3 regions of the Telluria sp. LT1R51-2 genome follow, and region 1 is predicted to be linked to each of the others. Evidence: predicted binding sites of a transcription regulator. Region 1 holds the regulator's gene; each other region holds the start of a gene.

Region 1 (3,272 bases):
TTGCCGTTTTCCTGGACGAAGTCCTTCAGGGTGTCGACGTCCTTGTAGTCCACCTGCTCAACGCCAGCGGCGGTGAAGCGGCAGAATTTCTTGCGCTTGAACAGCGGGTTTTGCTGTTTGCGCTTCTCTTTGAGTTTCGCTTTGTTTTTGTCGAACTTTTTACCGAATGCCATTTGAGGCTCCTGTATCTAAATTGCCGGGTTAAGCGGCACTGAAATCAATGATGTGAAACACCAGGGCTTTGCTGTTGCGATTTTTCCGTGCAAGAAATCCGTTGAACCTGTAGCTGGCGCCCAATTCGGCGCTGGCAAACCTGCCCGAAATCTCGCCCGCGGCGAACGCGGGGACTTCGAACGCGACCGACCTGTCGACTCCGGCCTCTTCCTGCTGCGATTCATGCATCAGGACGGCTGAAACGATTGGCACACCGGCCGGGGTGTAACGCAGTACGTCGCGCTCGGCGATGGTCGCCATGAGCTGGAGGTGGTTTGCGCTATGCACCCGGTATTACTGGTTACTACGAATGACTGGGGAAAACTTAAGCAGCAGCAGGCGCTGGCGCAGCGGCTGGAGCGGCTGCTGGCGCAGCGGCTTCGGCACGGTGGCTCTTGGCTGCGTCTTCGCGCTGTACCGATTTCATCATCGGCGACGGTGCGGTTTCAGCTTTTTTCAGCTTGACGGTCAGGTGACGCAGAACCGCATCATTGAACTTGAATGCAGTTTCCAGCTCGACCAGGGTCTCGTTGTCGCATTCGATGTTCAGGCAGATGTAGTGTGCTTTTGGCAGCTTCTGGATCTGGTATGCCATCTGGCGGCGGCCCCAGTCTTCAACGCGATGGATGTTACCGCCGCGGCTGGTCACCGTGGTCTTGTAACGCTCGATCATCGCCGGGACTTGTTCGCTCTGGTCCGGATGGACGATAAACACGATTTCATAATGACGCATGCATTACTCCTTGAGGACGTTTAACAAATGCCCACCTCGGCGTCAAGACGAGTGTGGGAAGGGAAAGCCGGCAATTATAACCCGTCCAGGCGTTGATCGCAACTATCAGGACAGGTCTTCAGGGCCGTCGCCTGTCACCCTATGATGGTCCATGCAGCGACCTTCGCCGTCAGTGTCCGCCGCACCAGAGCGTTGTTCAATCCAAATTTATTGAGGAGTTCCATGAAACGTCATCTCGCCTCTCTCGCCGTCGTTGCCGCACTGGCCATGTCGAGCGCAATTACCACGCCGGTGATCGCTGGTCCTGGAGTCACCACGACCTGGACGTATTATTCCGACGACACATACACTCAAGAAGTTGGCTGGAGGCAGTTTACCTGCCAGGGTCGAACGATCAAATCCGGTATCCAGACGCAGTATGTCGTGACCACCGCAGAAGACTACTGCTAATCACCCGATGTTGAGCAGCACGTAATTCACGCCAATACACGCAGCCGCGACACCGATTTGCGCCTTTTTCAGGTGCTTGCCGTGATGTCGCGGCTTTTTTTGCGATTTTTTTTGGAATACACCTTGCGCGCAGCAGAATACTGTACAAAAATACAGGTTACTTACATAACCGGTTGCTGTAACACATTTATGCTAAAGCTCACTGCACGGCAAGAACAGATCCTGAACCTGATCAAGGAAGCGATCGAGAACACCGGTTTTCCCCCAACCCGGGCTGAAATCGCGTCCGAACTGGGCTTCCGCTCGGCCAATGCGGCTGAAGAACATCTGCAAGCACTGGCGCGCAAGGGCGCCATCGAAATTTCGCCGGGCACGTCGCGCGGCATCCGCCTGATCGGCGCGAGCGTCGAGGCGATCCCGATGCCACCGCCGTCGTTCATGTCACTGCCGCTGGTCGGGCGCGTCGCTGCGGGCAATCCGATCCTCGCGCAAGAGCACGTCGAAGCAACTTATAACGTCGATGCGGCCATGTTCGCGGCGCGCCCGGATTTTCTGCTGAAGGTCAAGGGCTGGTCGATGCGCGACGCCGGCATCATGGATGGCGACTTTTTGGCGGTCAAGAAAATCGACAGCGCCAAGAACGGGCAGATCGTCGTTGCCCGCCTGGGTGATGAAGTCACGGTCAAGCGCTATCGCAAGACGGGCGATTTGGTGGAGCTGCTGCCAGAAAACCCTGACTTCAATATCATTGCCGTCTCGCCGGACGAAGAGTTCGCGCTCGAAGGCCTGGCTGTCGGCTTGATGCGTAGCTGGAACTGATGTCATGGCGCCGGCCTACCCGGCCGGCGCTTTCCCTACCCTCTTCGCTTATTTCGACGCCTTCTTCACCACCGCATTGTGCTGGTTGATGAACGCCTCGGTCGCACTGCGCCATGCCGCAAAATCCGCCAGGATCATCTTTGAACTAACCTTCGCGCCTTCCGCGATGTTCTGCCGCACCTGCTCCAGGTAGGCTGCTGACGCGTCCGCTTCCTGCTTGTTCATCAGCTTGGCGATATCGGCCGGAATCTTCTTCGTCAGCGGCGATTGCGCATTCAAATTGGTCACCATCTTGTTGTAACAATCCTGCCAGCCCGTCACCAGCTTGTTAACGCGGTCGATTTCGTCGTTTACTTTCGACACCGCCGGAATGCGCGGCGACGGGCAGCGGTATTCGCCCGACTGCAGCTCGGCGCCATCATAACCCTTGATCCAGTAGTCGATCTCGGCGCGCCTGGTGACGCGCTGCTCCATGACGACCAGCGATTGGGCTGCGACCTTGTTGCCCTTGGCCGCCGACTTTTCGAACAACGCCTTGGCCGCCGCCTCATCGACCGCGCCCGCCTCGCCATACCAGTACATCTGGCCCAGTTGCTGCTGCGCTTGCGGATTACCGGCATTGGCCAGCTTGGTATACAGCTTGAGCGCGCCCGCGTAATCCTTCTTTTCGAACAGCGCGTTGGCGTCTTCCAGCTCGCCCGCATAGACGGTGCTGGCAATAGTCAGAGAAAGGCAGAGCAGGAAACGTTTCATGGGCATCCGAGGAAAATGACAGGGTGACGATGGCGCATCATAGCCCCCTTTTACAGCGAGACTCAACCGTAAAAATGACAAGGCCGGCATCGCGCCGGCCTTCTTTGCATGGCTTTACGCCACGCGGTAACGCCACGCGGTACACCGTGCTTACGCGTCCAGCGCCTGACGGAAGTCCCCGACCAGGTCGTCGGTGTCCTCGATACCCACCGACACGCGGATCAGCGACTCGGCAATGCCCATGCTGGCGCGGCGCTCGGCGCCCATCTCGAAGAAAATCGTGTGGGCCACCGGGATGACCAGC
Region 2 (3,272 bases), 660 kb from region 1:
GACGAGCTGGTCGAGGTCAAGCGCACGCACCTGGAAATCGTCGTGCAGGCGCTCGAGGTGTGGGGCATACCAGTCGCGCGCCAGCTCGAGGTCTTGCGGCCAGCGCAGGCCCGGGGTGCGCAGGCGCGCATACACTGCGCAGAACGTTTGCCACTCGGCGCTGCAGCGCGCCGGCACGGGAAACGCCGCCAGCGTGGCGGCGACATCGCTGCTCTCGCCCACCGCATCGAGCACGCGCGTGGCAGTCGCCTGGCCGATTCCGGGAATCAGTTGCAGCACGCGGAACCCGGCCAGGCGCCCACTCGGGTTCTGGGCAAAGCGCAGCAGCGCCAGCAGATCCTTGATATGCGAAGCCTCCAGGAATTTCAGGCCGCCGAACTTGACGAACGGGACGTTACGCCGCATGAGTTCGAGTTCGAGCGCAGCGCTGTGGCTGGCCGCGCGAAACAGCACCGCCTGCGACTTGAGCGGCACGCCTTCTTCGCGCTGCTCGAGGATGCGGCTGCAGACCCAGCGCGCCTGCTCGGCTTCATCGGGAATCAGCACGAGCTGCGGTTTGATGGTCGACGCCTTGTCGGTCCAGAGCGTCTTGGCGTGGCGCTCGAGCGCAGCGCCAATGACGGCGTTGGACGCGTCCAGGATCGGCTGCGTCGAGCGGTAATTGCGCTCGAGCGTGATCAACTGCGCCGGCTGCGTAAACTGGCCCGCGAAATCGAGGATGTTGCGCACGGTGGCGCCGCGAAAACTGTAGATGGACTGGGCGTCGTCGCCGACTACCATCACACCCCTGCCATCGGGTTTCATGCCGGTGATGATCGCGGCCTGCAGGCGGTTGGTATCCTGGTACTCATCGACCAGCACATGGTCGAACCAGCTGCCCAGCTCAAGCCCGAGCACCGGGTCGGCCGCCATTTCGGCCCAGAACAGCAGCAGGTCGTCGTAGTCGAGCACATTCTGCTCTTGCTTGGCGTCGACATATGCGCCGAACAGCGTCTTGAGCTGGGCTTCCCATTCGGCGCACCAGGGAAAATACGCCTGCAGAACCTGATCGAGTGGATCGCGGCTGTTGACCACGCGCGAATAGATCGACAGGCAGGTGCCTTTCATGGGAAAGCGTTTTTCCGTGCGCGACAGGCCGATTTCGTGGCGCACCATCCCCATCAGGTCCTCGGCGTCGCCCCGGTCATGGATGGTGAATTGCGGATCGAGGCCGATGCGCCCGGCGAATTCGCGCAGCAGGCGCACGCCGATGCTGTGAAAGGTGCCGGCCCAGGGCAGCGCAACCGGCGCCTGGGATTGCGCCGGCGCACTGCGGCCAAACAACCGGTGCAGAACCCCGCTGGCGCGCTGGCGCATTTCATCCGCCGCACGGCGTGAAAAGGTCAGCAGCAGGATGCGCTGCGGATCGGCGCCGGCCCCGATCAGGCGCGCCACGCGGTGCGCCAGCGTATTGGTCTTGCCGGAGCCGGCGCCGGCGACGACCAGCAGCGGACGCGGCGCATCCACGCCGATATCGTGTTCGACCGCGGCGCGCTGCGCCGGATTCAAGCTGGCGAACGGGTCTTCAGTGGCAGGCGCGGCGGTGGCGGTGGTCATGGGCGGCAGACGGAGAAAGCGATACTGTACATTTGTCCAGTATCGCACCGCAAGCGCTAAATCGCACGACGCTCATGGGTGCCCGCGCATGGCATCAGGCCCGACCTGAAGTGTCTTTGATCAGCCGCGGATAAATAAACCTTTTCTGGATATCCACAAAGTCTGTGAATAACTATGTGGAAAAGCGGGGGCTTGACAGGCTGAACACGGCCTGCGGGGCGGCTTTCAACAATTTGCCTATTGGGAAGGCAATGACGGTGACAACTGCAAATTGATCGCAAACAAAGGCAGTCGCACCCTTGACAGCGCCGTTGCTGCTGTGCAGATCATGCCAGCGTGCGACGCCGTTCGGGTTCAAGCAAAACGCGCTCGATGACCTTCGGCCGGACACCGTTGGACTTCAGGTATTCGACTGCCGGCACGACGCCGAGCTCGCCCAACGTGGCAATGCCGCGCGTGACGACATCGCGCTGGCCGGCATCAGATCGCAGTTCGGATGCGCTGGCAACGCATGGATGGATGTCTTGCGTGTGCAGTAGGTTCATCGCTGATCTCCGGTGATGGTGGATGTGTCATGCACCACGATTATTGGCCAAGCAGATGTAAAGTCAATGGCAAACCTGTATCAATACGGGAATACATTGCCCGTGGTAAGCGTGCGCGCGGCGCAGCGGCGATAATAATGCCATGAGCCCTTCGCCCCTCCCCTCCCCAAGCGCAGCCGCCGCAGCGCACCCCGTGCCCGCGTCGTGCACCGACCTCTTCGTCTCGTTCACGCTGATCGCCCTGCAGGGCTTTGGCGGCGTGCTGGCCGTGATCCAGCGCGAACTGGTCGAGCGCAAACGCTGGCTGACCAACGAAGAATTCATCGAAGAATGGTCGGTCGCGCAAATTCTGCCGGGGCCGAACGTGTGCAACCTGGCGATGGTGATCGGCCAGCGCCACTTCGGCCTGGCCGGCGCGATGAGTGCACTGGCCGGCCTGCTGGCAGCGCCGCTGCTCGTGGTGCTGGCGCTGGCCCTGGTGTATGCCCGGTTCGCCGAGGTGCCGGCGGTCCAGGGCGCACTGCGCGGCATGGCGGCCGTCGCCGCCGGGCTGGTGGCGGCCACCGGCCTGAAGATGTCGGCCGCGCTGGGCAAGAACGTGCTGCCGCTCGTGGCGTGCATACTGATCGCCGCGATCAGCTTCGTGCTGCTGGCCTGGGTGCGGGTGCCGCTGGCAGCGGTCGTGTTCGGCCTGGGCGGCCTGGGCTGCGTGCTGGCCTGGCGCAGGCTCAAGCCATGAGCGCGCCGCAGCTGGTATTCACCTGGAACGACTGGCTCAGCCTGTTCACCCACTTTTTGGCGCTGTCGATGATGTCGCTGGGGGGTGCGATCTCGACCACATCCGAAATGCAGCGCTACCTGGTCGAGCGCCAGGGCTGGCTGACGCCGGCGCAATTTGGCGACTCGGTTGCGCTGGCGCAGTCGTCGCCCGGGCCAAATGTGCTGTTCGTGGCGCTGCTGGGCTGGAACGTCGGCCTGAACAACGGCAGCACGCTGGCCGCGCTCTGCGGCGTGGTCATCGCGATGGTCGGCATCATGTTGCCGTCGACCGTGTTTACTTATCAGGTGGCGCAATGGGCGCAGCGCAACCGCGAACGGCGGGCCGTGCGCGCCTTCAAGCAGGGCATGGCG
Region 3 (3,272 bases), 1.0 Mb from region 1:
GCCGCCCACTGGTACGAACGCGCGGCCAGCCAGGGTTACGCGCTGGCCCAGTACAACCTGGGGTGGCTGTACGCCAAGGGCCAGGGCGTGGCGCAGAACGTGGGCCGCGCGCTGTACTGGTTCCGCCAGGCCGCCGAGCAGGGCGAGGCAGGCGCCCAGCACAATCTCGGGATGATGTACGACACCGGCAAGGGCGTGGCGCAGGACCACGACGCGGCCCTTGAATGGTACCGGCGCGCGGCCATCCAGGGCTACGCCCGTTCGCAGTACAGCCTGGGCCTGCGCTATGACAGCGGCCACGGCGTGGCGCGCGATCCGGCGCAGGCCCTGGACTGGCTGCGCAAGGCCGCGCTGCAGGGCTATGCGCCGGCCCAGTTCAATCTGGGCCTGCGCTACGACAAGGGCCAGGACGTGGAGGCGGACGGCGAACAGGCGATGCTATGGTACGGCCGTGCGGGCATCCAGGGCCATGCCAGCTCGCAGTTCAATTTGGCGCTGATGTACGACACCGGCCACGGCGTGCCGCAGGACGATGCGCTGGCCGCTATCTGGTACCGGCGCGCCGCGCAGCAGGGCCATGCGGGCGCGCAGGACAGTCTGGGCATGCGCCATGAGCACGGGCAGGGCGTGGTGCAGGATGCGGCGCAGGCGGCCGTCTGGTACCGCCGCGCGGCCGAACAGGGCTTGCCGGTGGCGCAGTACCACCTCGGGCAGCTCCTCGACACGGGCAACGGCGTCGAGCGCGATGCGGTGGAGGCCACCGCCTGGTACCGCAAGGCGGCCGAGCAGGGCCACCTGCGCGCGCAGTTCGACCTGGGCCTGCGCCACGAAAACGGCATCGGCGCAGTGCAGGACAGCGTGCAGGCACTCGCGTGGTACCGGCGCGCCGCAGCCCAGGGGTACGCGGCGGCGCAGTACATGGTAGCCACGCTGCTCGACCGGCTCGATCTGGGCGACCCGGCCGAAGCCACCGACTGGCTGCACAAGGCGGCCGACCAGAAGCACGCGCTGGCGCAATTCGAGCTGGGGCTGCGCTACGACTGCGCCAAGGGGGCGGACAAGGATTACGAAGCAGCCCATTTCTGGTACCTGTGCGCGGCGCGCCAGGGCCACGCACGGGCCCAGTTCAACCTGGGCGTGATGTATGCGGCGGGACAGGGCGCGCCGCGCGATCTGGTCGAAGCCTATGCGTGGCTGCATCGGGCGGGCGGCGCCGGCATCGGGCCGGCACGCGACTACCTGGCCCGCACCGCGCGCCGCATGGATGCGCAGCAGTTATCGCAGGCCGAAAGCTTGTTGCACGCTTAACTAGCGTCCCGTCTTTGACCCGGCGCCACCCCCGCACGGGTGCGCTGCCGCACCCTCTGTCATGACACGCCACGCTATACTGTATGCCCATACAGCCACGGGCGTCCGATGGAACTCAACGACAAGCTCGAAATCCTGGCCGACGCGGCCAAGTACGACGCATCCTGCGCCAGCAGCGGTGCGCCCAAGCGCGGCTCCGAGGGCAAGGACGGCCTGGGCGCTACCACCGGCATGGGCATCTGCCACAGCTACACGCCCGATGGGCGATGCGTCTCGCTGCTCAAGATCCTGCTCACCAACTTCTGCATCTACGACTGCCAGTACTGCATCAACCGCCGTACGTCGAACGTGCCGCGCGCGCGCTTTGCGGTCGACGAAGTGGTCAAGCTGACGCAGGATTTTTACCTGCGCAACTACATCGACGGCCTGTTTCTCAGTTCCGGCATCATCCAGTCGGCCGACTACACGATGGAGCAGCTGGTGGCCGTGGCGCGCACCCTGCGCGAGGTGCACAACTTCCGCGGCTACATCCACCTCAAGACGATTCCCGATGCCGATCCGCTCCTGATTACCGAAGCGGGGCGCTGGGCCGATCGCCTGTCGGTCAATATCGAGCTGCCCACGCACGACAGCGTGACGAAGCTCGCGCCCGAAAAGAGCGTCCACACGATCAAGCTGGCGATGGGTTCCATCCGGCGCAAGCTCGATGAGAAAGCCGAAGAGCCAAGGTCGCCCGCATTCGCGCCGGCCGGCCAGAGCACGCAGATGATCGTCGGGGCCGATGCCAGCGACGACCACACGATCCTCAACACGGCCGAGACGCTGTACGGCAGCTATAAACTCAAGCGCGTGTACTACTCCGCGTTCAGTCCCATCCCGCAAAGCCCCAAGAGCGTGCCGCTCGCGCCCCCGCCGCTGCTGCGCGAGCACCGCCTGTACCAGGCCGATTTCCTGCTGCGCAGTTACGGCTTCACGGCCGGCGAGATCATGCCGCAGACGGGCAACCTGGCGCTGGACATCGATCCCAAACTGGCCTGGGCGCTGTCGAACCGTGACCAGTTTCCAATGGACCTGAACCGCGTCGATGCGACGCTGATTGCGCGCATCCCCGGCATTGGCCTGCGCAACGCCAAGCGCATTGCCGACCTGCGCCGTATTCGCCGCATCCGCTGGGAAGATTTATCGCGGCTGCGCTGCAGCCTGAAAAAGCTGGCGCCGTTCGTCGTCACCGCCGACTACAAGCCGGCGCAGGGCGCGACCAGCTCCGACCTGCTGCGCAAGCACATGGCCGACGCGCCGCAGCAGATGAACCTATGGCCGGAGCTGCAGGCAGCATGACCCCCGCGGCCACCGCGGCCACCGCAGCCGTCGTCGCCAGCGAGGCCGTCGCCGCGGTCCGCGCAGGCCAGCCGCTGCTGGTGGCCTCGTTCGTCGAGTGGCGTGCCACGGCCCGCGCCCTGCTGCGCGCTGGCGTGCCGCCCGAAGCAGTGACCTGGGGCGAGCCTGGCGCCGATTTGTTCTCGAGCGCGCCGGCAGCGCCGGCATCGGCTCTGGAGACGGTGCAGCCGACTGGCGACCTTCTCGCCGCCCCGCCTGCCGAACGGGTGGCACAAGCCACGCCCAGGCCGCAAGTCCCGCGCTCCCTGATGGAGATGCTGCAGACAGCCGCCTGCTACCGCGACCACGACCGCTGGGCCTTCCTGTACCGCGTGGTCTGGCGCTGGCAGCAGGGCGAGCACGACGTGCAGTCGCCCGCCGACCCCGATGGCGCGCGGCTGACGTCGATGGTCAAGGCGGTGCGGCGCGAGGTACATGACATGTTTGCGTATATCCGCTTTCGCGAACGGCCGATCGAGGCCGGGCCGCCGCAGTTCGTCGCCTGGTTCGAACCCGCGCACGACGTGCTGCCGCAAGTGGCCGAACATTTCGTCGCCCGCATGGGCAAGATGACCTGGATGATTGCC

What was found. The regulator LexA, encoded in region 1, represses DNA repair genes until DNA is damaged. The targets are predictions, from matches to a motif close to ACTGTATNNNNATACAGT.
Region 2: a site for LexA is predicted at 1,620-1,637, ahead of AC56LH_RS10090 (ATP-dependent helicase). Genes of this name have one in related genera too.
Region 3: a site for LexA is predicted at 1,387-1,404, ahead of AC56LH_RS17665 (putative DNA modification/repair radical SAM protein). Genes of this name have one in related genera too.

Annotation. Positions count from the first base shown of each region.
Region 1 covers NZ_JCASIM010000001.1:2,975,051-2,978,322, forward strand. The annotation lists gene rpsR (30S ribosomal protein S18) at 1-173, opposite strand, end outside; gene priB (primosomal replication protein N) at 202-501, opposite strand; gene rpsF (30S ribosomal protein S6) at 539-946, opposite strand; gene AC56LH_RS13205 (DUF6289 family protein) at 1,169-1,396, shown strand; gene lexA (transcriptional repressor LexA) at 1,586-2,215, shown strand; gene AC56LH_RS13215 (tetratricopeptide repeat protein) at 2,264-2,968, opposite strand; gene AC56LH_RS13220 (cystathionine gamma-synthase family protein) at 3,119-3,272, opposite strand, start outside.
Region 2 covers NZ_JCASIM010000001.1:2,313,194-2,316,465, forward strand. The annotation lists gene AC56LH_RS10090 (ATP-dependent helicase) at 1-1,596, opposite strand, end outside; gene AC56LH_RS10095 (hypothetical protein) at 1,923-2,141, opposite strand; gene AC56LH_RS10100 (chromate transporter) at 2,284-2,880, shown strand; gene AC56LH_RS10105 (chromate transporter) at 2,877-3,272, shown strand, end outside.
Region 3 covers NZ_JCASIM010000001.1:3,992,992-3,996,263, reverse strand. The annotation lists gene AC56LH_RS17670 (SEL1-like repeat protein) at 1-1,308, shown strand, start outside; gene AC56LH_RS17665 (putative DNA modification/repair radical SAM protein) at 1,417-2,646, shown strand; gene AC56LH_RS17660 (UdgX family uracil-DNA binding protein) at 2,643-3,272, shown strand, end outside.